Regions from separate parts of the Streptomyces sp. NPDC001348 genome, predicted to be linked through region 4. Evidence: predicted binding sites of a transcription regulator. Region 4 holds the regulator's gene; each other region holds the start of a gene.

Region 1 (5,489 bases), on a different contig from region 4:
GACCGCGCCTACGGTCCGACGACATCACCCCGGGGCACGATGGAGGGGAGGAGGCGATGTCATGACCCCTGGTACCGCCCAGCGCCCGCAGATGTCCGCCGAGGACTTCGAGGAACTCGCCCGCAAGGCCCCACGGAACGTGCAGCTCGAGTTCATCAACGGGCGGCTGTACGTGAAGGGCGACCGCATCTCGGTCGAGGACTTCGAGGAACTGGCCCGCAGGGCTCCCGAAGGCGTCAATCTCGAGCTCATTGACGGAAGGCTAGAGGTCAAGCCGATGCCGGACCAGCGTCACAGGGGCATCGTCATGTGGCTCCTCCGGCTGTTCATGCAGCTGCGGCCTGAATTGGCGCTGTACCCGGAGCAGGGTCTCAGAGTCGGTGCCTATCGCAAGGGGCATGCCTGTGCGGACGGCGCGCTGGCACCGTTCAACCACTTCATCGCTCAGGAAGGCGACTGGGCGGACCCCGACGGCGTCCTCATGGTCGTGGAAGTCACCTCTCGTGACCGTGACACCGACCGCCGCGACCGCATCGACAAGGTCCGTGGCTACGCCGAAGCCGGTATCCCTGTATACCTGCTGATCGACCGGGACAACGACACGATCGTCGTACACAGCCGGCCCAAGGACGGTCGCTACCAACAGTCCCCGTCGTACCCCTGGGGCGCCACCGTCGAGTTGCCGCCGCCGGTCGGCATCACGCTGGAAACCGAGGATCTCAAGGACTACGCCGACTGAGCCCCACACATGCCCGAGGGCGGCACCCCCAGCCAGAAGCTGGGAGTGCCGCCCTCGGAAAGGACAGGTGACCCGGGAGGATCAGAAGTCCATGTCACCGCCCGGCATGCCGCCACCGGCAGGCGCGGCGGCCTTCTCCGGCTTGTCGGCGATGACGGCCTCGGTGGTGAGGAACAGCGCGGCGATGGAGGCGGCGTTCTGCAGCGCGGAACGGGTCACCTTCGCCGGGTCGATGATGCCCTCGGCGATCATGTCGACGTACTCGCCGGTCGCGGCGTTCAGGCCGTGGCCGACCGTCAGGTTGCGCACCTTCTCGACGACGACGCCACCCTCGAGACCACCGTTGACGGCGATCTGCTTGAGCGGGGCCTCCAGGGCGAGCTTCACGGCGTTGGCGCCGGTCGCCTCGTCACCCTCGAGCTCCAGCTTCTCGAAGACCTGGGAGGCCTGCAGCAGGGCCACGCCACCACCGGCGACGATGCCCTCCTCGACGGCCGCCTTGGCGTTGCGGACGGCGTCCTCGATGCGGTGCTTGCGCTCCTTGAGCTCGACCTCGGTGGCGGCACCGGCCTTGATGACGGCCACGCCGCCCGCGAGCTTGGCCAGGCGCTCCTGGAGCTTCTCGCGGTCGTAGTCGGAGTCGCTGTTCTCGATCTCGGCGCGGATCTGGTTCACGCGGCCGTTGACCTGGTCGGAGGAGCCGGCACCGTCGACGATGGTGGTCTCGTCCTTGGTGATGACCACCTTGCGGGCCTTGCCCAGCAGGTCGAGGGTGGCGTTCTCCAGCTTGAGACCGACCTCCTCGGAGATGACCTCGCCGCCCGTGAGGATGGCGATGTCGCCGAGCATGGCCTTGCGGCGGTCGCCGAAGCCCGGGGCCTTGACGGCGACGGACTTGAAGGTGCCGCGGATCTTGTTGACGACCAGGGTCGACAGGGCCTCGCCCTCGACGTCCTCGGCGATGATCAGCAGCGGCTTGCCCGACTGCATGACCTTCTCCAGGAGCGGGAGCAGGTCCTTGACCGCGGAGATCTTGGAGTTGGCGATCAGGATGTACGGGTCGTCGAGGACGGCCTCCATACGCTCCATGTCGGTGGCGAAGTACGCCGAGATGTAGCCCTTGTCGAAGCGCATACCCTCGGTGAGCTCCAGCTCCAGACCGAAGGTCTGGGACTCCTCGACGGTGATGACGCCTTCCTTGCCGACCTTGTCCATGGCCTCGGCGATGAGCTCGCCGATCTGGGTGTCGGCGGCGGAGATGGAGGCCGTGGAGGCGATCTGCTCCTTGGTCTCGACGTCCTTCGCCTGCTCCAGCAGGGCGGCGGAGACGGCCTCGACGGCCTTCTCGATACCGCGCTTCAGGGCCATCGGGTTGGCACCGGCGGCCACGTTGCGCAGGCCCTCGCGGACCAGCGCCTGGGCCAGGACGGTCGCCGTGGTCGTACCGTCACCGGCGACGTCGTCCGTCTTCTTGGCGACTTCCTTGACCAGCTCGGCGCCGATCTTCTCGTACGGGTCCTCGAGCTCGATCTCCTTGGCGATGGAGACGCCGTCGTTGGTGATCGTGGGCGCGCCCCACTTCTTCTCGAGGACGACGTTGCGGCCCTTGGGGCCGAGCGTCACCTTCACGGCGTCCGCGAGCTGGTTCATGCCGCGCTCGAGGCCGCGCCGCGCCTCCTCGTCGAACGCGATGATCTTGGCCATGTGAAGTGGTCCCTCCAGGACTGGGGGTGATTCCTTCGGACCGCGCCCGCGCCCGCGACGGACGGCTCGCGGACCCCGTGGTTCCTTGCCCCACGTGGTCTGCGGGCCTCACCGACCCGGTCCTTCGCTGTCACTCTCACCTTCAGAGTGCTAACGCCAATGATTAGCACTCGCCCATGCCGAGTGCAAGCGGCTCGAGCGGATACCCAGGTGAACAGCGGGCTCCACGGGCGTCCGGACAGGCCGAAGGGCCCGTACCCCGGGGGGTACGGGCCCTTCGAAGATGCACAGAAGAACGTCGTCGCAGTCGGCGCGTGCTTCAGCTGGTCGCGAGCCGGACCATGTCCGCCTGCGGCCCCTTCTGTCCCTGCGAGATCTCGAAATCGACCCGCTGACCCTCTTCCAGGGTGCGGTAACCGTCCATCTGGATCGCACTGTAGTGGACGAAAACATCCGCACCACCGTCGACCGCGATGAAGCCGTACCCCTTCTCCGCGTTGAACCACTTGACGGTGCCCTGAGCCATGCCTAACTCCCCTATTACTGGCCCTTGCACAGATCCACACTTCGCGGATCCGGGTCAGACCTCACCCCCCATGGACTGGGGGCGTGCGCCGGAACGCGTCGACCGCGGCTGAATGTATCTGTCCAACTGCCGTCTGCAACAGGTCAATCGGACGAGAAATCTGGACGTCGCCGGTCGGGAATCTGCCAAAAATTCGGCTGAATTCAGGGCAATTCGGACCCGGCAAAGGGCACATAAGGCGCAAAAGACTCGCACACTTTGGCTACTTCTTGTCGGGTGTGCGGCACGAATCCAGGGCCCCCGACCCGCGTTCCGGGAGCGCGTTCCCCAACTGTACCGCGCTCAACCGCACTGAATTGCCCCCTCCGTTTCTCGTACGGCGGGGGCAATTCGATGAACCCTCGGTAATCGCTGTTACCGAAGGTAATGTTCGGTCATTCGGTCAGCCGCCGGCGACGGCCGGAATGATGGAGACGCCCGCGCCGTCCGGAGTCGCGGTCTCCAGCCCCTGCTCGAAGCGCACGTCGTCGTCGTTGACGTACACGTTGACGAAGCGGCGCAGCTTGCCCTGGTCGTCCAGGACCCGGGCGGCGATCCCGGTGTGGTTCTTCTCCAGGTCGGAGATGACCTCGCCGAGGGTCGCGCCCTCGGCCTGGACCTCCGCCCGGCCGCCCGTGTAGGTGCGCAGGATGGTGGGGATGCGAACGGTGACGCTCATACGGGTGTGACCTCCGGTCGGGTAAGCAGGGCCAGCGCGTACTACGCGAGGCCGGCCTCTCGGAACGAGTCCAGGTTGGGACGGATCGTGGCGGTCAGGCCGGTGCCCGCCACCGCGTCCAGCGTCTTCAGCCCGTCGCCCGTGTTGAGGACGACGGTCGTCTTGGCCGGGTCGAGGACGCCGCTCTCGACCAGCTTGCGCGTGACACCCACCGTCACGCCGCCCGCCGTCTCCGCGAAGATCCCCTCCGTGCGGGCCAGCAGCTTGATGGCGTCCACCACCTGCTCGTCCGTCACGTCCTCCACCGCCCCGCCGGTGCGGCGCGCGATGTCCAGGACGTACGGCCCGTCCGCCGGGTTGCCGATGGCGAGGGACTTGGCGATGGTGTTCGGCTTCTGCGGGCGCACCACGTCGTGGCCCGCCTTGAACGCGGTCGACACCGGCGAGCAGCCCTCGGCCTGGGCGCCGAAGATCTTGTACGGCCGGTCCTCGACGAGACCGAGCTTCACCAGCTCCTGCAGCCCCTTGTCGATCTTGGTGAGCTGGGAGCCGGAGGCGATCGGGACCACGATCTGGTCCGGGAGCCGCCAGCCGAGCTGCTCGCAGATCTCGTACGCCAGGGTCTTGGACCCCTCGGCGTAGTAGGGCCGCAGATTGACGTTGACGAAGCCCCAGCCCTCGCCGGCCGGGTCGCCGATCAGCTCGGAGCAGAAGCGGTTCACGTCGTCGTAGTTGCCCTCGATGCCGACGAGCTCACCGCCGTAGACCGCGGCCATGACGACCTTGCCCTGCTCCAGGTCGTGCGGGATGAACACGCAGGAGCGGAAGCCGGCCCGGGCCGCCGCGGCACCCACCGCGCCGGCCAGGTTGCCGGTGGAGGAGCAGGACAGGGTGGTGAAACCGAAGGCGCGCGCCGCCTCCAGCGCCTGCGCGACCACGCGGTCCTTGAAGGAGTGCGTCGGGTTGCCCGAGTCGTCCTTCACATACAGCTTCGACGCCTCGATGCCGAGCTCACGGGCGAGGTTGTCGGCCTGCACGAGCTTGGTCCAGCCGGGGTTGATGTTCGGCTTGGTCGCCACGTCCGCCGGGACGGGCAGCAGGGGTGCGTAGCGCCAGATGTTCGCGGGTCCCGCCTCGATCCGCTTGCGGAGCTCCTCGGTGTCGTAGGCCGAGAAGTCGTACGCGATCTCGAGCGGGCCGAAACACTCCTCGCAGGCGAAGACCGGTCCGAGCGGCACCCGGTGGCCGCACTCGCGGCAGCTCAGAGCGGCGGCGGGGCCGAGGTCTACGGTGGAGTCGGTGGTGCTTTCAGCAGTCTGCACAGCCATGTGAGGCGAGGCCCTTTCTCCTCATCTTCCTCACGACGCATCTCGCCGTGAGACGGATTTGGCACCTTCCCTAGCCGGGAGCCTCGCGGAACGATCAGGACTGATTCAACTGATCCAACTGATCTACGAGAACCGACTGGAGGGTTGCCGGGGCTTCATCGGGCCGTGTCCCTCTGCCCCTCTGGATGAGCGGTATGCGGTTGTGAACGGCGGTGACCCCGGACATGCGATGGTCATCGGCGTTGTTCAAGACTGTAACCGAAGGCCGGGACAGTTGAGATAGTCGTCCGAAGCGCGAGACAACAGTGAGGAGCCGCACACCGTGCTGGAAGAAGTCGAGCGCTGGCTGAGCACCCGCTCCTGGTCCGTGACCGATCGCCCGCTCCACCAGATCCTGGCCGCCAAGCAGCGCACGGGCCAGTCGGTCAGTGTCGTGCTGCCGGCACTCAACGAGGAGGAGACGGTCGGCGACAT
Region 2 (5,489 bases), on a different contig from region 4:
CCGTCTGCGGTGCCGGCCCTGCAGCCCGGCGTCGCGCATCAGTCTGGCGATGCGGCGGCGTCCGCAGTCCTCGCCCTGCCGTTGCAGGACTGCGTGGATGCGCGGGGCTCCGTAGGTCCCAGGGGAGTCGTCATGAACCTCGCTGATCTTCTCGGTCAGCTCGGCATCGCGGACCGCTCGCGGACCCAGCTTGCCGCTGCGGCGGGCGTAGAAGGCGGCTCGGGAGACCTTCAGCAGTTCACACGCGCGCTTGACGTTGTGACCGTCTCGCTTCTCCGCCTCGATGAACGGGTGCACCGTCACCGGGTCTCCTTCGCGAAGAAAGCCGTGGCCCGCTTGAGGATCTCCACGTCCTCGCGCAGGCGGCGGTTCTCCCGCCGCAGCGCGGCCAGCTCCTCGCGTTCGCTGCTGGTCAGGCCGTCGCGCTCGCCCGCGTCGACCTCGGCCTGGCTGACCCACAACCGCACCGCCGTCTCGGTCAGGTCGAAATCTTTGGCGACCTGGCCGACCGAGCGGTCACCGCGCCGGCACAGCTCGACGATCTCGGCCTTGAACTCCGGCGTGAACGAACGACGAGGCCGAGGCTTCTTCTTCCCCATGCTCTCCATGATGGACATCCTTCCGGGGCAGAACCCCTGATCTCGGATGTCCGTCAAAGCGGATCAAGCCCACAAAACGCTTGCCGCCATGCGCCAGACGCAGCCAGGGCAACTCGACTCCCGGGCATGGGCGGAGATCCTGTCTTTTCTGCGTGATTCGGTGCGCGACCTGGAACAGACGATCGTCATGGTCACCCATGACCCGGTGGCTGCTTCCTATACGGACCGTGTGCTCTTCCTGGCCGACGGCCGGATCGTCGACGAACTCACGCAGCCCACTACGGACGTGGTCCTGGACCGTGTGAAGCGCTTCGACGCCTACACTCGCGCCAACTGACTGGCAGCAGGACGAAATAGGACGCATTGCCCGCGTGCCGTACGCAACATCACCACCCGCAGATTCCGGCTGATGATGCCCATGCTCGCCGTGGTCCTCGGACACCGGAGGCATGGGGAAGACATCGCAGTCGACGGCCCGCGATCCTCGTCGCCATCCACCCCCGCCCCGCGGGGTTAACCACCGGCGAGCGCACCATCATCCTCGCCGCCCCCGTCCGCGAACGCCTGACCAGCTATCTCACCCACCGCAACCAACGCTGGCCCGCGAGCACCAACGCCCACCCGTTCATCCACGTGCGATCCGCCAACGGCACCACACGCCTCGGCTCCGCCTGGATCTCCGGCGGCGGCCGTTGCAGGCAGGCCAGGTCGCAAGAGTTCAGCTGTGACGATCTTCCATGCAAGGCTTCGTAGGTCACAACGGTCTGTATGGCCTTGGTGTCGGGGTTCGCCTTCTCGAAGGCTGCGTTCAGCGCGCGGACGCTGTCCGCGTTGTAGCCGGCCTGTTGCATGAATAGTGCGTGCAGGTTCCAGTGCCACTGCCCTTGCGCCGGTGTGGGTGCTTCTGGTGACGCTGCAGCAGGGAAGCGCGACCGCGGCGCCTGAGGCGAGAGTTGTGGCGAGCAGTTCTCGGCGGGACGGTGCGGCGGCTGGGGCGTCTCTCGTGATCGCGTCCGCAAGCTCGGCAACAGCCGACGGTGATCATTCCTGCCGGGATCCGCGTTCACGGGATGAGTGGACGAAACAAACTAAATCGGGCAGTTTTTCGGGGAGAAATTTTTGGCGGGCCGCGTCATCCGAGTCCGTCGCTGATCGGGTTAGCGGCCCGCCTCGAGCGCCACGAGTGACGCCCAGGGAGCACTGGCGGACCACTTCACAAGCCCAGACACCAGCACTTTTTGGAATCTTACGGCCTCACGGTGAAGCGGGTCGTGCGTAGTAACTACTCATCTTGCGATGTATAGCCAGCTTCGGGCGCGAAGCCTTGGGAGCGCAGCCCGCAAGCTTGCACTCGATCATGTCGAGTGCTAATCATTCGTTTAGCACTCGACATGCTTGAGTGCTAAACGGGACCGGTCGGTGAGGTCCAACCTGGCCATTGGCTAGCCAGGTTGCTTGGCCATCCGTCGCGGGCGCAGACGCGGTCCGTACAGGTCTGAGGCCCTGACCAGCGTTCAGGGCCTAATTTGCAGGAAGGACTGCACATGGCCAAGATCATCGCGTTCGACGAGGAGGCGCGGCGCGGCCTCGAGCGCGGCATGAACCAGCTCGCGGACGCCGTGAAGGTGACGCTCGGCCCCAAGGGCCGCAACGTCGTCCTCGAGAAGAAGTGGGGCGCCCCCACGATCACCAACGATGGTGTCTCCATCGCCAAGGAGATCGAGCTCGAGGACCCGTACGAGAAGATCGGCGCCGAGCTGGTCAAGGAAGTCGCCAAGAAGACGGACGACGTCGCCGGTGACGGTACGACCACCGCGACCGTTCTCGCCCAGGCCCTGGTCCGCGAGGGCCTGCGCAACGTGGCCGCCGGCGCCAACCCGATGGCCCTCAAGCGCGGTATCGAGAAGGCCGTCGAGGCCGTCTCCGGTGCCCTGCTGGAGCAGGCGAAGGATGTCGAGACCAAGGAGCAGATCGCCTCCACGGCCTCCATCTCCGCCGCCGACACCCAGATCGGCGAGCTCATCGCCGAGGCCATGGACAAGGTCGGCAAGGAAGGCGTCATCACCGTCGAGGAGTCCCAGACCTTCGGTCTGGAGCTGGAGCTCACCGAGGGTATGCGCTTCGACAAGGGCTACATCTCGGCGCACTTCGCGACTGATCTGGAGCGTATGGAGGCCGTCCTCGACGACCCGTACATCCTGATCGCCAACTCCAAGATCTCCTCGGTCAAGGACCTGCTCCCGCTGCTGGAGAAGGTCATGCAGTCGGGCAAGCCGCTGCTGATCATCGCCGAGGACGTCGAGGGCGAGGCCCTGTCGACCCTGGTCGTCAACAAGATCCGCGGCACCTTCAAGTCCGTCGCCGTCAAGGCCCCGGGCTTCGGCGACCGCCGCAAGGCCATGCTCGTCGACATCGCCATCCTCACGGGCGGCGAGGTCATCTCCGAGGAGGTCGGCCTCAAGCTGGAGAACGCCACCCTCGACCTGCTGGGCAAGGCCCGCAAGGTGGTCATCACCAAGGACGAGACCACCATCGTCGACGGTGCCGGCGCCAGCGACCAGGTCGCGGGCCGCGTGAACCAGATCCGCGCCGAGATCGAGAACAGCGACTCGGACTACGACCGCGAGAAGCTGCAGGAGCGCCTGGCGAAGCTCGCCGGCGGTGTCGCGGTCATCAAGGCCGGTGCCGCCACCGAGGTGGAGCTCAAGGAGCGCAAGCACCGCATCGAGGACGCCGTCCGCAACGCCAAGGCGGCGGTCGAGGAGGGCATCGTCGCCGGTGGTGGCGTGGCCCTGCTGCAGGCCTCCCAGGTCTTCGAGAAGCTGGAGCTCGAGGGTGACGAGGCGACCGGCGCCAACGCCGTGCGCATCGCGCTCGAGGCCCCGCTGAAGCAGATCGCCGTCAACGCCGGCCTCGAGGGCGGCGTCGTGGTGGAGAAGGTCCGCAACCTCACCCCGGGTCACGGCCTGAACGCCGCGACCGGCGAGTACGTCGACCTGGTCAAGGAAGGCATCATCGACCCGGCGAAGGTCACGCGCTCTGCCCTGCAGAACGCCGCCTCCATCGCCGCGCTCTTCCTCACCACCGAGGCCGTCATCGCCGACAAGCCGGAGAAGGCCGCCGCGCCCGCCGGCGGCGGCATGCCGGGCGGTGACATGGACTTCTGAGCTGCGGGTCGATGCCTCACGAAGGGGCTGTGTTCCTGCCTTCCGGCAGGGACACAGCCCTCTGAAGTCGTCGTCGCTCCGTGCCCGTTGACGGACGGCTAGGTAGGCAAGAACGGTCGAGGTCACGCCAGGCAGGACTGACAGCACGAGAGCGGCCAGGACGCACCGGGCTACGACCGGACCAGACAGGCCAGCAGTCATGCCGGTGAAGCTGATACCAGAAACCGCTATATTACGCGATCTTCAAAAGAAAGTTGAGGAAGAACTACAGTAGCCGCGGTCGAGCAGTGCAGAGGCGGGGAAGGGCGACGAAACCTCCCAGCTGCACCGTGGGCGAATCTGGGATGCCCGGCGTGCCCTGGAGCCCATGCCGCCTCACCGGATCCTGCCGCCGGACGCGGACCGCATGTATATGGAGCTGGGCCCGACTGACGCGGACACGCTGGTGGTGTCCTGGCACACGGACGCCCTTGAGGCCCTGGCGGCCTACCCGTACGAAGCCGCGGCCCTGCTGTAGCTGGCCCTGAAGCAGGCGGAGGTGCTCCGGCCCGACGGCCCGAAGATCAGCAACTTCGGGCTGGCGCTGATTCTCGTGCCGCTCGACTTCCTGACCGTCGGCGAGGTCCTTGAGTGCGTCGAGCGGCTCACGGCACGAGGTTTCCTCGAGCGCGCGGGCGAGGACAGCGTCTGGATCGACCCCGTTGCTATTCGCCTGATCGACCGGCGCGACCTGCCAGCCCGGTTCCGCATGGACTGGAACGCGGCGAAGGCCAGCGCACCCGTCCCGGGGCCCCCTGCAAAGCCTGAGCCGGAGGCGTCCTCTCCGTGACCGGGCCGCATGTCACAAGCCGCGGCGGGTACAGCGCCTTCCAGTGCGCCGGGCGGTTCTCAGTCACGGAAGACGGTTTGCCGCCGAAGATCGGCACTCACCGGGCGATGACTGTTCGGGCCGGCGAAAGCGCGGGTACCGTCGCAGCCATGACGACGCATCAGGGGGAGGAAGCGGCCGCCGGCCGGGCCGTCCACGAGGAGGAAGCCGCACGGCGGGCGCTGAAGGCTCAGCTGTCGTGGGACGACCCGGAACAGGAGCCCGGCAAGCCATGTCCGTGCGGGAGTTCGGATGGGCTGCACGGCGAGACATGTGACTGTGAGGACGGCGCGGTCCTGATCCACGCCATGCGCCTGCCGGGCAGCACTGAGGACGTCACTGTGTGGGAGGACACCTTCGCCTGCACCCACGGCTGCAACGAGTACACGGAGACGGTGACGCTGCCCGACGCGCCCTGGGGCGTACGAGAGCAGGCGGTGGACCGGCGCGGCCTGCCCTACGAGCGCATCCGCCTCTTCCCCGGCATCACGCACCCGCAGGAGGACCTGCTGCCCGGCTTCGGCGTCGCGTGACGCGCTGTTGCCCCTGCTGGCCCGCCGGGACGACCACGGGGGAGGTTCCGCCACCGTCGGCTGACAAACCGGCGCGCCGCGGGGCCCGACCGTATGCGCGTCCAGTAGGTGATGGTGCAGACGTGTAGAGGCGGGAGTTCAGGTGCCGAAGAAGAAGTCGAAGAAGCGGTCACGCCGCGCGGGGCGTCAGCCGGTCGCGCAGCGGGAGTTGGTGCCCCAGCCCCGGATGAGTGACCCCGTTGAAGCCGCCAGTCCGGCCGACGACTTGGAATTCTGGGAGCCCGAGCCCGCGCCGGAGTTCTCGCGCGGCGGTGCCGCGGTG
Region 3 (5,489 bases), on a different contig from region 4:
CCAGGACCGCCTCGCGTAGGACTTCGCGGGAGACCTTCCTTCCGCCGATGTGCGCTACCCGGCCTTTCTCCGACTTCACGGAGAAGCCGTCGTCCCCGTTCACACCCGATGGATTGCTTGACGGGCATGAAGCCGGACCGACTCGCGCCCTGCAGCTCACGGCCCGCACTGCCGTCCGTGGCCGGTGGCGCTCGTTCTCACCGCCGCGCCCCTCGGGGTCGCCCCTCGACGTCGTCCTGGCCATCACCCACGTCAGCTGCGTCCTCTCGCGGCAGCGGTGACGCGCATGCTCCCGTTGACACTGAGGTCCGCGAGTAACCGAGGCAGTCAGGCACGGCGAAGGCCCGGCACCCCTTCCGGGGTGCCGGGCCTCGCTCACGGCCCGAAGGCCTTGGGTGCTACCGACGGTGCGTCAGTGGGCGTGGCCGTGGCCGTGGCCCGCCGCGGCCGGCTCTTCCTCTTCCTTCTTCTCGACGACCAGGGTCTCGGTCGTCAGCAGGAGGGAGGCGATGGAGGCGGCGTTCTCCAGGGCGGAGCGGGTGACCTTGACCGGGTCGATGACGCCGGCCTTGACCAGGTCGCCGTACTCGCCGGTGGCGGCGTTGTAGCCGTTGCCCTTCTCGAGCTCGGCGACCTTGGAGACGATGACGTAGCCCTCGAGGCCGGCGTTCTCCGCGATCCAGCGCAGCGGCTCGACGGCGGCACGGCGGACGACCGCGACACCGGTGGCCTCGTCGCCGGACTTGTCGAGGTTGCCCTCGAGGACCTTGACGGCGTGGACGAGCGCGGAGCCACCACCGGAGACGATGCCCTCCTCGACCGCGGCGCGGGTCGCGGAGATGGCGTCCTCCAGACGGTGCTTCTTCTCCTTCAGCTCCACCTCGGTGGCGGCGCCGACCTTGATCACGCACACGCCGCCGGCCAGCTTCGCGAGGCGCTCCTGGAGCTTCTCGCGGTCCCAGTCGGAGTCGGTGTTCTCGATCTCGGCCTTGATCTGGCCGACGCGGCCCTGCACGTCCTCGGACTTGCCGGCGCCGTCGACGATCGTGGTGTCGTCCTTGGTGACGGTGACGCGGCGGGCGGAGCCCAGCACGTCCAGGCCGACCTGGTCGAGCTTGAGGCCGACCTCCTCGGAGATGACGGTGCCGCCGGTGAGGACGGCGATGTCCTGCAGCATGGCCTTGCGGCGGTCGCCGAAGCCGGGGGCCTTGACGGCGACGGCGTTGAAGGTGCCGCGGATCTTGTTGACGACCAGGGTCGACAGGGCCTCGCCGTCGACGTCCTCGGCGATGATCAGCAGCGGCTTCGAGGCGCCGGCCTGGATGACCTTCTCGAGCAGCGGCAGCATGTCCGCGATGGCGGAGATCTTGCCCTGGTGGATCAGGATGTACGGGTCGTCGAGGACGGCCTCCATGCGCTCCTGGTCCGTCACGAAGTACGGCGACAGGTAGCCCTTGTCGAAGGCCATGCCCTCGGTGAAGTCCAGCTCCAGACCGAAGGTGTTGGACTCCTCGACGGTGATGACACCGTCCTTGCCGACCTTGTCCATCGCCTCGGCGATGAGCTCGCCGACCTGCTGGTCCTGGGCGGACAGCGCGGCGACGGCGGCGATGTCGGACTTCTCGTCGATCGGCCGGGCCGAGGCGAGCAGGTCGTCCGAGACGGCCTTGACCGCGGCGTCGATGCCCTTCTTGAGGGCGGCCGGGGAGGCGCCGGCGGCGACGTTCTTCAGGCCCTCGCGCACGAGCGCCTGGGCGAGCACGGTGGCGGTGGTCGTACCGTCACCCGCGATGTCGTTGGTCTTGGTCGCCACCTCCTTCACCAGCTGGGCGCCGAGGTTCTCGTACGGGTCCTCGATCTCCACCTCACGGGCGATGGTGACACCGTCGTTGGTGATGGTCGGGGCGCCGAACTTCTTGTCGATGACGACGTTGCGGCCCTTGGGGCCGATCGTCACCTTCACCGTGTCGGCGAGCTTGTTGACGCCGCGCTCGAGGGCGCGACGGGCGTCCTCGTCGAACTTCAGGATCTTCGCCATGGGAGCGTAGCCCTCTCGGGAAATCTAGGGTGCAAAAAAATACGGTCGGTGAAACGGACTGCGCCCCCGGCGCCCGGCTTGTTAACGGTCGCGGGGGCCGGGGGCGCAGCTCGAAGCGGTGAAGCTCGAGGTGATTACTTCTCGATGATCGCGAGCACGTCGCGGGCCGAGAGGACGAGGTACTCCTCGTTGTTGTACTTCACCTCGGTGCCGCCGTACTTGCTGTAGAGCACGACGTCGCCGACGGAGACGTCGAGCGGAAGACGGTTGCCGTCCTCGAAGCGGCCCGGGCCCACGGCCAGGACGACGCCCTCCTGGGGCTTCTCCTTGGCGGTGTCCGGGATGACCAGGCCAGAGGCCGTGGTCTGCTCGGCGTCCAGCGGCTGGACCACGATGCGGTCCTCGAGCGGCTTGATGGCAACCTTGGAGCTGGTGGTCGTCACGATCCGACCTCCCCCTTCGGAGATCTCACGGGGTTAACTGTCTGAGGTGGCGACCAGGTCGATCCGTCGTCGCGGGTGCCGGACCTGCCCGTCGCGTCATTGGCACTCTCCAGGGGGGAGTGCCAGAGCCGAGACTATGACTGCGATTAGCACTCGGTCAAGCGGAGTGCCAATTGCCGTGCGGCGCGTCAGCGGGGATGCCCTCTTTGGGGGGCGCCCGGTGCACTGCTCTGATGCTTCCGGGCGCCGCGCCACCGCCGCCTCACAGGTAGTCCTCCAGGCGGGCCACCGCGTACCCCTCGGCCGTGACCTTGTTCAGGAACCTGCGCATGTCGTCGACCATCGTGCCGTTCCAGTCGTCCCACCCCCGGAAGTGGGTCAGGACGATGTCGCCGGGGTGCAGGCTCTGGTCGTCCTCCCGGTACTCCCAGTGGTCGACGTAGACCTCCTCGTCCCAGATGGGCGCGTACTTGATGCCGCAGGACTTGGCCGCGAGAAGGGTGTCGCGGTTGTAGTTGCCGTAGGGCGGGCGGAAGACGGTCGGGCTCCGGCCGAACTGCTCGCGCATGATCCGCTGCATGCCGCAGATCTCGTCGCGCTGCTGGTCGTAGGACAGACCGGGCAGGTAGGGGTGGGTGAGGGTGTGGTTGTTGAGGGTGATGCCCTTGGCCTGCATCTTCCGGAAGTACCCGTAGTCGTCCTCGACCAGGTAGTTGCTGAGGAACGCGGTGTAGGGGATCTTCAGGTCGCTCATCATGCGCAGGAACGCCGGGTCCTTCTCGGCGCCGTCGTCGATGGTGAGGAAGACGACCTTCTGCTTGGTGGGGATCGTGGTGAAGACGGGCGGCAGGTCCAGCTCCTCCTGGCCGTCGACCTCGAATCCGTCGCGGGCGGTGATCCTCGGCTTGTGGGCGGGGGGTGCCGGGGGTGTGAGCGGGACGCCCTCCAGGCCCCAGCGCCGGGCGGCGGCGGCCAGGGCGGCGCGGGAGGTGCGCAGCCGGGAGGCGTAGGAGTCCAGCGCTTCGGCGGGCCCCTGCACGCGTTGCTGGCCGGGGGCGGGCCGGACGTCCGGGGCCGAGTGCGGGGCCGTGCCCGGCGCCGAGCAGCCGGAGACGGCGCCACCGGAGACGACGGCGGCCACGGCGAGCGCGACCAGGCCGCTCCGAGTGGCCGGCCGCCTCGTGGCCACTCGCCTCCATCGCGCACCATTTTTGTCATTTTGTACTACTAGTCGCATGGTGCCGGATCCTGGCAGAGCCCCGGCCCCGAACCGGCCCGACACCGCCGCCGCGGGCGCACCATCCACCGACTGGCCCACAATGACCCGGTGAACGACCTGCTCGCCTTCCGCTCCCTGCTCACCCCCGAGGGCCGCGCCCTCCTCGACGAGGTGCACGGCACGGCCCCGGCCGACGAACTCGCCGTCGCCACCCGGCTGCGCCGCGACCACCCCGCCGACCTGGTCTCGGCCGCCCTCGGCCAGGCCCGGCTGCGGCAGCGGGCGGCGGCGAAGTTCGCCGCCGAGGACGCGCGGCGGATGTTCTTCACCCCCAACGGGGTCGAGCAGTCCACCCGGGCGGCGGTGGCCGAGTACCGGGCGCGCCGGCTGCGGGACCTGGGCGTCACCTCCGTCGCCGACCTGTGCTGCGGCATCGGCGGCGACGCGCTCGCCCTCGCCCGCGCCGGGATCCGGGTGCTCGCGGTGGACCGGGATCCGGTGACCGCGGCGGTGGCCCGCGCCAACGCGGAGGCGCTGGGGCTGGCCGAGCTGATCGAGGTGCGGGAGGCCGACGTGACGGAGGTGGACACGTCCGCGTACGACGCCGTGTTCGTGGACCCCGCGCGGCGGGGCGGCCGGGGCCGGGTCTTCGATCCGGAGGCGTACTCGCCGCCCCTGTCGTGGGCCGTGGGCGTCGCGTCCGCCTCCCGGGTGGCGGCCCTGAAGATCGCGCCCGGCATCCCGCACGAGACGGTTCCCGCACAGGCCGAGGCGGAGTGGATCTCCGACGGCGGTGACGTGAAGGAGGCGGTGCTGTGGTTCGGGACGGGAGCGCCGGGCGCCGTGCGGGCGACCCTGCTGCCCGGACCGCGGTCCCTGCTCTCCCGCGGGCTGCCGGACCCCGGCGTGCGGTCCGTGGGCCGGTACCTGTACGAGCCCGATGGCGCCGTCATCCGCGCGCACCTGGTGGCGGAGGTCGCCGAGGAGGTGGGCGGCGGGCTGATCGACCCGACCATCGCCTATGTGACGGCGGACGGGCTGCGGCCGACCCCGTATGCGTCCGCGTACGAGATCACCGACCAACTTCCCTTCAACGTGAAGAAGTTGAAGGCGTTGCTGCGAGAGCGGGGAGTCGGGGTCCTGACCGTGAAGAAGCGCGGGTCTGCGGTGGAGCCGGAGGAGCTGCGGCGGAAGGTCAAGCCGCAGGGTCCGGGCTCGGCCACCGTGTTCCTCACCCGCGTCGCGGGTGCCCCGACGATGCTGCTCGGGGCACCCGCGAACGGCTGAGCGGCTGCTGCCTGGCCGTGGTCCGCGGGGAGGACAGGGCCGGTGCCGGGGCCTTCGGGGCGGCGGCGCCGGCCGTGCCCGTCGCGACGTACCCACTCGGCCTCGGTGCCACGCCGTTGTCGTACGACGTGTTCGTCCACTGGCCGCTGCTCGCGCTGACCGCCGTGCCCGCCGAGTGCGATCATCCGTGGAACGCCGGTCACGGGCCGAGCTCGGCCGCCCGGGCGGCCAGCAGCTCCCGTTCCCGCGCGTTGCGGGCGAGTCCCGCCGCCCGGACGAACTCCGCGCGTGCCTCCGCCCCGCGGCCGAGGCGGGCCAGCAGGTCGCCGCGGACGCTGGGGAGCAGGTGGTAGTCGCGCAGGGCGGGATCGGCGGCCAGCCGGTCCACGATCTCCAGGGCCGGGGCCGGGCCGCGCGCCATGGAGACGGCGACCGCGCGGTTCAGCTCCACGACCGGGGACGGGCCGCGGGCCGATAGCAGGTCGTAGAGGGTCGCGATGGC
Region 4 (5,489 bases):
TACCTCATCGTGGACCCGATCATGGCGCAGTGCGTCCTGCTGACGAGGCCCGTCGGGAAGGGGGAGAACGCCGACTACCAGAGGCAGCAGATCACCAAGTTCGGGGCGCCGCTGCCGCTGGAGGATCTGGAGCTCGAATTGGACACCAGCGAGTTCGGTACCTATCCCGACGTCAGGCCCCACCGCTACCCGTGACGAAGTCGATCAGCTCCTCCACCCTCCCCAGCAGCGCCGGCTCCAGGTCCTTGTAGGACCCCACCCGCTTCAGGATCGCCTGCCACACCGCCCCGGTGTTCTCCGACGGCCAGCCCAGCGCCCGGCACACGCCGGTCTTCCAGTCCTGACCGTGCGGAACCCGGGGCCACGCCTCGATCCCCACCGAGGACGGCTTCACCGCCTCCCAGATGTCGATGTACGGGTGACCCACGACCAGCGCGTGCTCACTCGTCACGGACTCCGCGATCCGCCACTCCTTCGACCCCGGCACCAGGTGGTCCACCAGCACCCCCAGCCGCGCGTCCGGCCCCGGCCCGAACTCGGCCACGATCGCCGGCAGGTCGTCCACGCCGCCCAGGTACTCCACGACCACGCCCTCGATGCGCAGGTCGTCGCCCCACACCTTCTCGACCAGTTCCGCGTCGTGCCGGCCCTCGACGTAGATCCGCCCGGCGCGGGCCACACGCGCGCGTGCCCCGGGGACGGCGACCGAACCGGAGGCGGTACGGGTGGGACGTACCGGCGCCGCGGACGACGGCCGCACCAGCGTGACCACCCTGCCCTCCAGCAGGAACCCGCCCGGCTCCAGCGGGAACACCCGATGCTTGCCGAAGCGGTCCTCCAGGGTGACCGTGCCCGCCTCGCAGCGGATCACCGCGCCGCAGAAGCCGGTGCCGGGCTCCTCGACCACGAGGCCGGGCTCCGCCGGGACCTCCGGGACGGGCTTCGGCTTCTTCCAGGGAGGGGTCAGATCGGCGGAGTACACACGAGGGCGCGGGCCCGAAGGGCCCTCGTTGGAAGGGTGGCGGCGGGAGACGGGTGGGCGCATTCCGATGACGATAGGAGAACCCGTACCGCCATCAGGGCGACACGCCGAAACGCGCCGCCAGCTCGTCGCGCTGCCGCCGCACGAACGCCGCGTCCACCACCGCTCCGTGACCGGGCACGTACAGCGCGTCCTCGCCGCCGAGGTCGAGCAGCCGGTCGAGGGCGGCGGGCCAGTGGGACGGCACGGCGTCGGGGCCGGCCTGCGGTTCGCCGGACTCCTCGACCAGGTCGCCGCAGAAGACCACCTCCGGTTCCCCGGGGACCAGCACGGCCAGGTCGTGGGCGGTGTGCCCCGGACCGACGTTGGCCAGCAGCGCCTGCCGGCCGCCGCCCAGGTCGAGGGTCCACTCGCCGGACACGAGGTGCCGGGGGGCGGGAAGCGCGTCCACCGCCTGGTCCGCCTCCGCCTCCGGAAGTCCGTTGCGCACGGCGTCCAGGCGCAGCTCCGCACGCTCGTACGCGAGCACCGCGTCCATGCCCACCGCCGCGAACACCTCCGCGCCCGCGAAGGCCGCCGCGCCGAACACATGGTCGAAGTGGGGGTGGGTGAGCGCGAGATGAGTCACACGGCGGCCGGTCAGCTCCTGCGCCTGCGCGCGCAGCCGTGCGCCCTCGGCGAGACTCGACCCGGCGTCCACCACGAGCGCCGTACCCTCGCCGAGGACCAGTCCCACCGTGCAGTCCCAGCCAGGCAGCCGGCACCGCCCGACCCCGGGGGCCACCCGCTGCCATCCCAGCTCTTCCCAAGTCACCGTCATACCGCGACGCTAACGGGGACGACCGTACGCGGGCACGGCGGCGCGGACCGGCCTTGCCCGGGGTGTACCCCACGGCCGTACACTGGGCCGGGATGCTGGCACTCGCGAGCGCAGAGTGCCAGACAAAGGGCCCGAAGGCCGCAGGGGACGCTTTTCTGGAGGTGTGCGCGGATGCTGAGTGAACGCAGACTTCAGGTGCTGCGCGCCATCGTCCAGGACTACGTCGGCACCGAGGAGCCCGTCGGCTCCAAGGCGCTCACCGAGCGGCACAGCCTCGGGGTCTCCCCGGCCACCGTGCGCAACGACATGGCGGCCCTGGAGGACGAGGGGTACATCGCGCAGCCGCACACCAGCGCGGGGCGCATCCCCACCGACAAGGGTTACCGGCTCTTCGTCGACAAGCTCGCGGGCGTCAAGCCGATGACCGCCCCCGAGCGGCGGGCGATCCAGAACTTCCTCGACGGCGCCGTCGACCTCGACGACGTCGTGGCCCGCACGGTGCGGCTGCTCGCGCAGCTGACCCGGCAGGTCGCGGTTGTGCAGTACCCCTCGCTGACCCGTTCGACCGTGCGGCACGTGGAGCTGCTCTCGCTCGCCCCGGCGCGCCTGATGCTCGTGCTGATCACGGACACCGGCCGGGTCGAGCAGCGGATGGTCGACTGCCCGGCGCCCTTCGGGGAGACTTCACTGGCGGACCTGCGCGCGCGGCTCAACAGCCGGGTGGCGGGCCGCCGGTTCACCGACGTGCCGCGGCTGGTCGAAGACCTCCCCGAGGGATTCGACGCGGAGGACCGCGGTACGGTCTCGACGGTGCTCTCCACTCTGCTGGAGACGCTGGTCGAGGAGAACGAGGAGCGGCTGATGATCGGCGGTACCGCCAATCTCACCCGCTTCGGACATGACTTTCCCCTCACCATCCGGCCGGTGCTCGAGGCTCTGGAGGAGCAGGTCGTCCTGCTCAAGCTCCTCGGCGAGGCGAAGGATTCGGGCGTGACCGTGCGCATCGGCCACGAGAACGCCCATGAGGGACTCAACTCCACGTCCGTGGTGTCGGTCGGTTACGGTTCGGGCGGCGAGGCAGTCGCCAAGCTCGGCGTGGTCGGACCGACCCGCATGGATTACCCGGGAACGATGGGAGCGGTACGAGCGGTGGCACGGTACGTCGGACAGATCCTGGCGGAGTCGTAGGTGGCCACGGACTACTACGCCGTCCTCGGCGTGCGCCGCGACGCGTCGCAGGAAGAGATCAAGAAGGCCTTCCGGCGGCTCGCGCGCGAGCTGCACCCGGACGTCAACCCGGATCCGAAGACCCAGGAGCGGTTCAAGGAGATCAACGCCGCTTACGAGGTGCTGTCGGACCCGCAGAAGAAGCAGGTCTACGACCTCGGCGGCGACCCGCTCTCGCAGGCCGGCGGCGCCGGCGCGGGCGGCTTCGGGGCCGGTGGGTTCGGCAACTTCTCCGACATCATGGACGCGTTCTTCGGTACGGCGTCCCAGCGCGGCCCGCGCTCGCGCACCCGGCGCGGCCAGGACGCGATGATCCGGATCGAGGTCGAGCTGGACGAGGCGGCCTTCGGCACGACCAAGGACATCCAGGTCGACACGGCGGTCGTCTGCAACACCTGCAACGGTGAGGGCGCCGCCCCGGGCACGACCGCCCAGACCTGTGACATGTGCCGCGGCCGCGGTGAGGTCTCCCAGGTCACCCGGTCCTTCCTGGGCCAGGTCATGACCTCGCGGCCCTGCCCGCAGTGCCAGGGCTTCGGCACCGTCGTGCCGACCCCGTGCCCCGAGTGCGCCGGTGACGGCCGGGTCCGCTCGCGCCGCACCCTGACGGTGAAGATCCCGGCCGGTGTCGACAACGGCACCCGGATCCAGCTCGCGGGCGAGGGCGAGGTCGGCCCCGGCGGCGGTCCCGCCGGTGACCTGTACGTGGAGATCCACGAGCTGCCGCACTCCACCTTCCAGCGGCGCGGCGACGACCTGCACTGCACGGTCACCATCCCGATGACCGCGGCGTGCCTCGGCACCAAGGTGCCGCTGGAGACGCTGGACGGCATGGAGGAGGTCGACATCCGCCCGGGCACCCAGTCCGGCCAGTCGATCCCGCTGCACAACCGGGGCGTCACCCACCTGCGCGGCGGCGGCCGCGGAGACCTCATCGTCCACGTCGAGGTCCAGACCCCGACCAAGCTCGACCCCGAGCAGGAGCGGCTGCTGCGCGAGCTGGCCAAGCTGCGCGGCGAGGAACGCCCCCAGGGGCAGTTCCAGCCGGGGCAGCAGGGGTTGTTCTCGCGGTTGAAGGACGCGTTCAACGGGCGGTGACCGTGGCTGGGGGCTGCCGCCCCCAGACCCCGGCTTCGGCCTGAACGGCCTCGTCCTCGAACTCCCCCAGAGGGGGCACCCCCAGACGGGCTGATTTTCCCTGGCCAGCACCGAGATCTTCCCCTGGCGTATGCCAGGGGAAGCCCGGTTTCGGACTTGTTCGGAGGACGTGACAACATGCGCTCCATGTCCTCCGCACTGACCGATCTCTTCCCTCACCCGATCGTGCAGGCCCCCATGGCGGGCGGTGTCTCCGTACCCCAGCTCGCCGCCGCCGTGTCCGAGGCCGGCGGGCTCGGTTTCCTCGCCGCCGGGTACAAGACCGCCGACGGGGTGTACCAGGAGATCAAGCAGCTGCGGAGCCTGACCGGCGGCCCCTTCGGCGTGAACGTCTTCATGCCGCAGCCGGAGTATCCCGGTGCAAGCACCGGCTCCACTGGAGCGGCTTACGCCGCGCCCCCTGCTGCCGGCGCCCTCGAGATGTACGCCCACCAGCTGGCCGGCGAGGCCGCCTGGTACGAGACCGAGCTCGGCGACCCGGACAGCGGCCGGGACGACGGCTACGAGGCGAAGCTCGCCGTGCTCCTGGACAACCCGGTGCCGGTGGTGTCCTTCCACTTCGGCGTCCCGAGCCGGGACGTGCTCGACTCCCTGCGCCGTGCCGGAACCCTCACCCTGGTCACCGCGACCACCGCGGAGGAGGCCCTCGCGGTGGAGCGGGCCGGTGCCGACGCGGTCATCGCGCAGGGCATGGAGGCCGGCGGCCACCAGGGCACCCACCGGGACGTCCCGGAGGCGGACGGCAGCGGCACCGGCCTCCTCTCGCTGATCGCCCAGGTCCGTGAGACCGTGGACATCCCGATCGTCGCCGCCGGAGGCATCATGCGCGGCAGCCAGATCGCGGCGGTCATGGCGGCGGGCGCGAGCGCGGCCCAGCTGGGCACCGCGTTCCTCGCCACCCCCGAGTCCGGTGCGAACGCCCTGCACAAGCGGGCGCTGACCGACCCGCTGTACGCCCGTACCGAACTGACCCGCGCCTTCTCCGGCCGCCCGGCCCGCGGCCTGGTCAACCGCTTCGTGCGCGAACACGGCCCCTACGCGCCCGCCGCCTACCCGGAGATCCACCACCTGACCGCGCCGCTGCGCAAGGCCGCCGCCAAGGCCGGTGACCCGCAGGGCATGGCGCTGTGGGCGGGGCAGGGACACCGGATGGCACGGGACCTGCCGGCCGGGCAACTGGTGGAGGTGCTCGCGGCGGAGCTGGAGGAGGCCCGCACGGCCTTGTCCGCCGGGGGTGGGCTGCGATGACGGCTCCGGTGTTCGTCGTCGAGCGACTCGACGCAGTCGGACCCGAGTTCGTGC

Evidence for each region. The regulator HrcA, encoded in region 4, represses chaperone genes, less so after heat shock. The targets are predictions, from matches to a motif close to TTNGCACTCNGNNNNNCNGAGTGCNAA.
Region 1: the regulator HrcA is predicted to act here: its motif matches at 2,607-2,633, upstream of groL (chaperonin GroEL).
Region 2: the regulator HrcA is predicted to act here: its motif matches at 1,979-2,005, upstream of groL (chaperonin GroEL).
Region 3: the regulator HrcA is predicted to act here: its motif matches at 2,628-2,654, upstream of groES (co-chaperone GroES).

The regions. Positions count from the first base shown of each region.
Region 1 covers NZ_JBSFIK010000008.1:219,367-224,855, forward strand. The annotation lists gene ACWC21_RS11660 (hypothetical protein) at 1-2, shown strand, start outside; gene ACWC21_RS11665 (Uma2 family endonuclease) at 62-739, shown strand; gene groL (chaperonin GroEL) at 821-2,443, opposite strand; gene ACWC21_RS11675 (cold-shock protein) at 2,763-2,969, opposite strand; gene ACWC21_RS11680 (ubiquitin-like small modifier protein 1) at 3,412-3,687, opposite strand; gene thrC (threonine synthase) at 3,729-5,015, opposite strand; SAM riboswitch class I at 5,034-5,207, opposite strand; gene ACWC21_RS11690 (glucosyl-3-phosphoglycerate synthase) at 5,338-5,489, shown strand, end outside.
Region 2 covers NZ_JBSFIK010000014.1:56,244-61,732, forward strand. The annotation lists gene ACWC21_RS16955 (IS3 family transposase) at 1-303, opposite strand, end outside; gene ACWC21_RS16960 (transposase) at 300-608, opposite strand; partial or broken gene ACWC21_RS16965 (ABC transporter ATP-binding protein) at 706-936, shown strand; gene ACWC21_RS16970 (hypothetical protein) at 1,172-1,450, opposite strand; gene groL (chaperonin GroEL) at 2,144-3,766, shown strand; gene ACWC21_RS16980 (hypothetical protein) at 4,134-4,283, shown strand; gene ACWC21_RS16985 (hypothetical protein) at 4,305-4,595, shown strand; gene ACWC21_RS16990 (hypothetical protein) at 4,745-5,167, shown strand; gene ACWC21_RS16995 (hypothetical protein) at 5,310-5,489, shown strand, end outside.
Region 3 covers NZ_JBSFIK010000037.1:51,709-57,197, reverse strand. The annotation lists gene groL (chaperonin GroEL) at 413-2,038, opposite strand; gene groES (co-chaperone GroES) at 2,173-2,481, opposite strand; gene ACWC21_RS31095 (polysaccharide deacetylase family protein) at 2,744-3,718, opposite strand; gene ACWC21_RS31090 (class I SAM-dependent methyltransferase) at 3,809-4,987, shown strand; gene ACWC21_RS31085 (RNA polymerase sigma factor) at 5,187-5,489, opposite strand, start outside.
Region 4 covers NZ_JBSFIK010000001.1:252,357-257,845, forward strand. The annotation lists gene ACWC21_RS01145 (Uma2 family endonuclease) at 1-195, shown strand, start outside; gene ACWC21_RS01150 (DUF3097 domain-containing protein) at 173-1,045, opposite strand; gene ACWC21_RS01155 (MBL fold metallo-hydrolase) at 1,077-1,802, opposite strand; gene hrcA (heat-inducible transcriptional repressor HrcA) at 1,974-2,990, shown strand; gene dnaJ (molecular chaperone DnaJ) at 2,991-4,127, shown strand; gene ACWC21_RS01170 (nitronate monooxygenase) at 4,314-5,435, shown strand; gene ACWC21_RS01175 (16S rRNA (uracil(1498)-N(3))-methyltransferase) at 5,432-5,489, shown strand, end outside.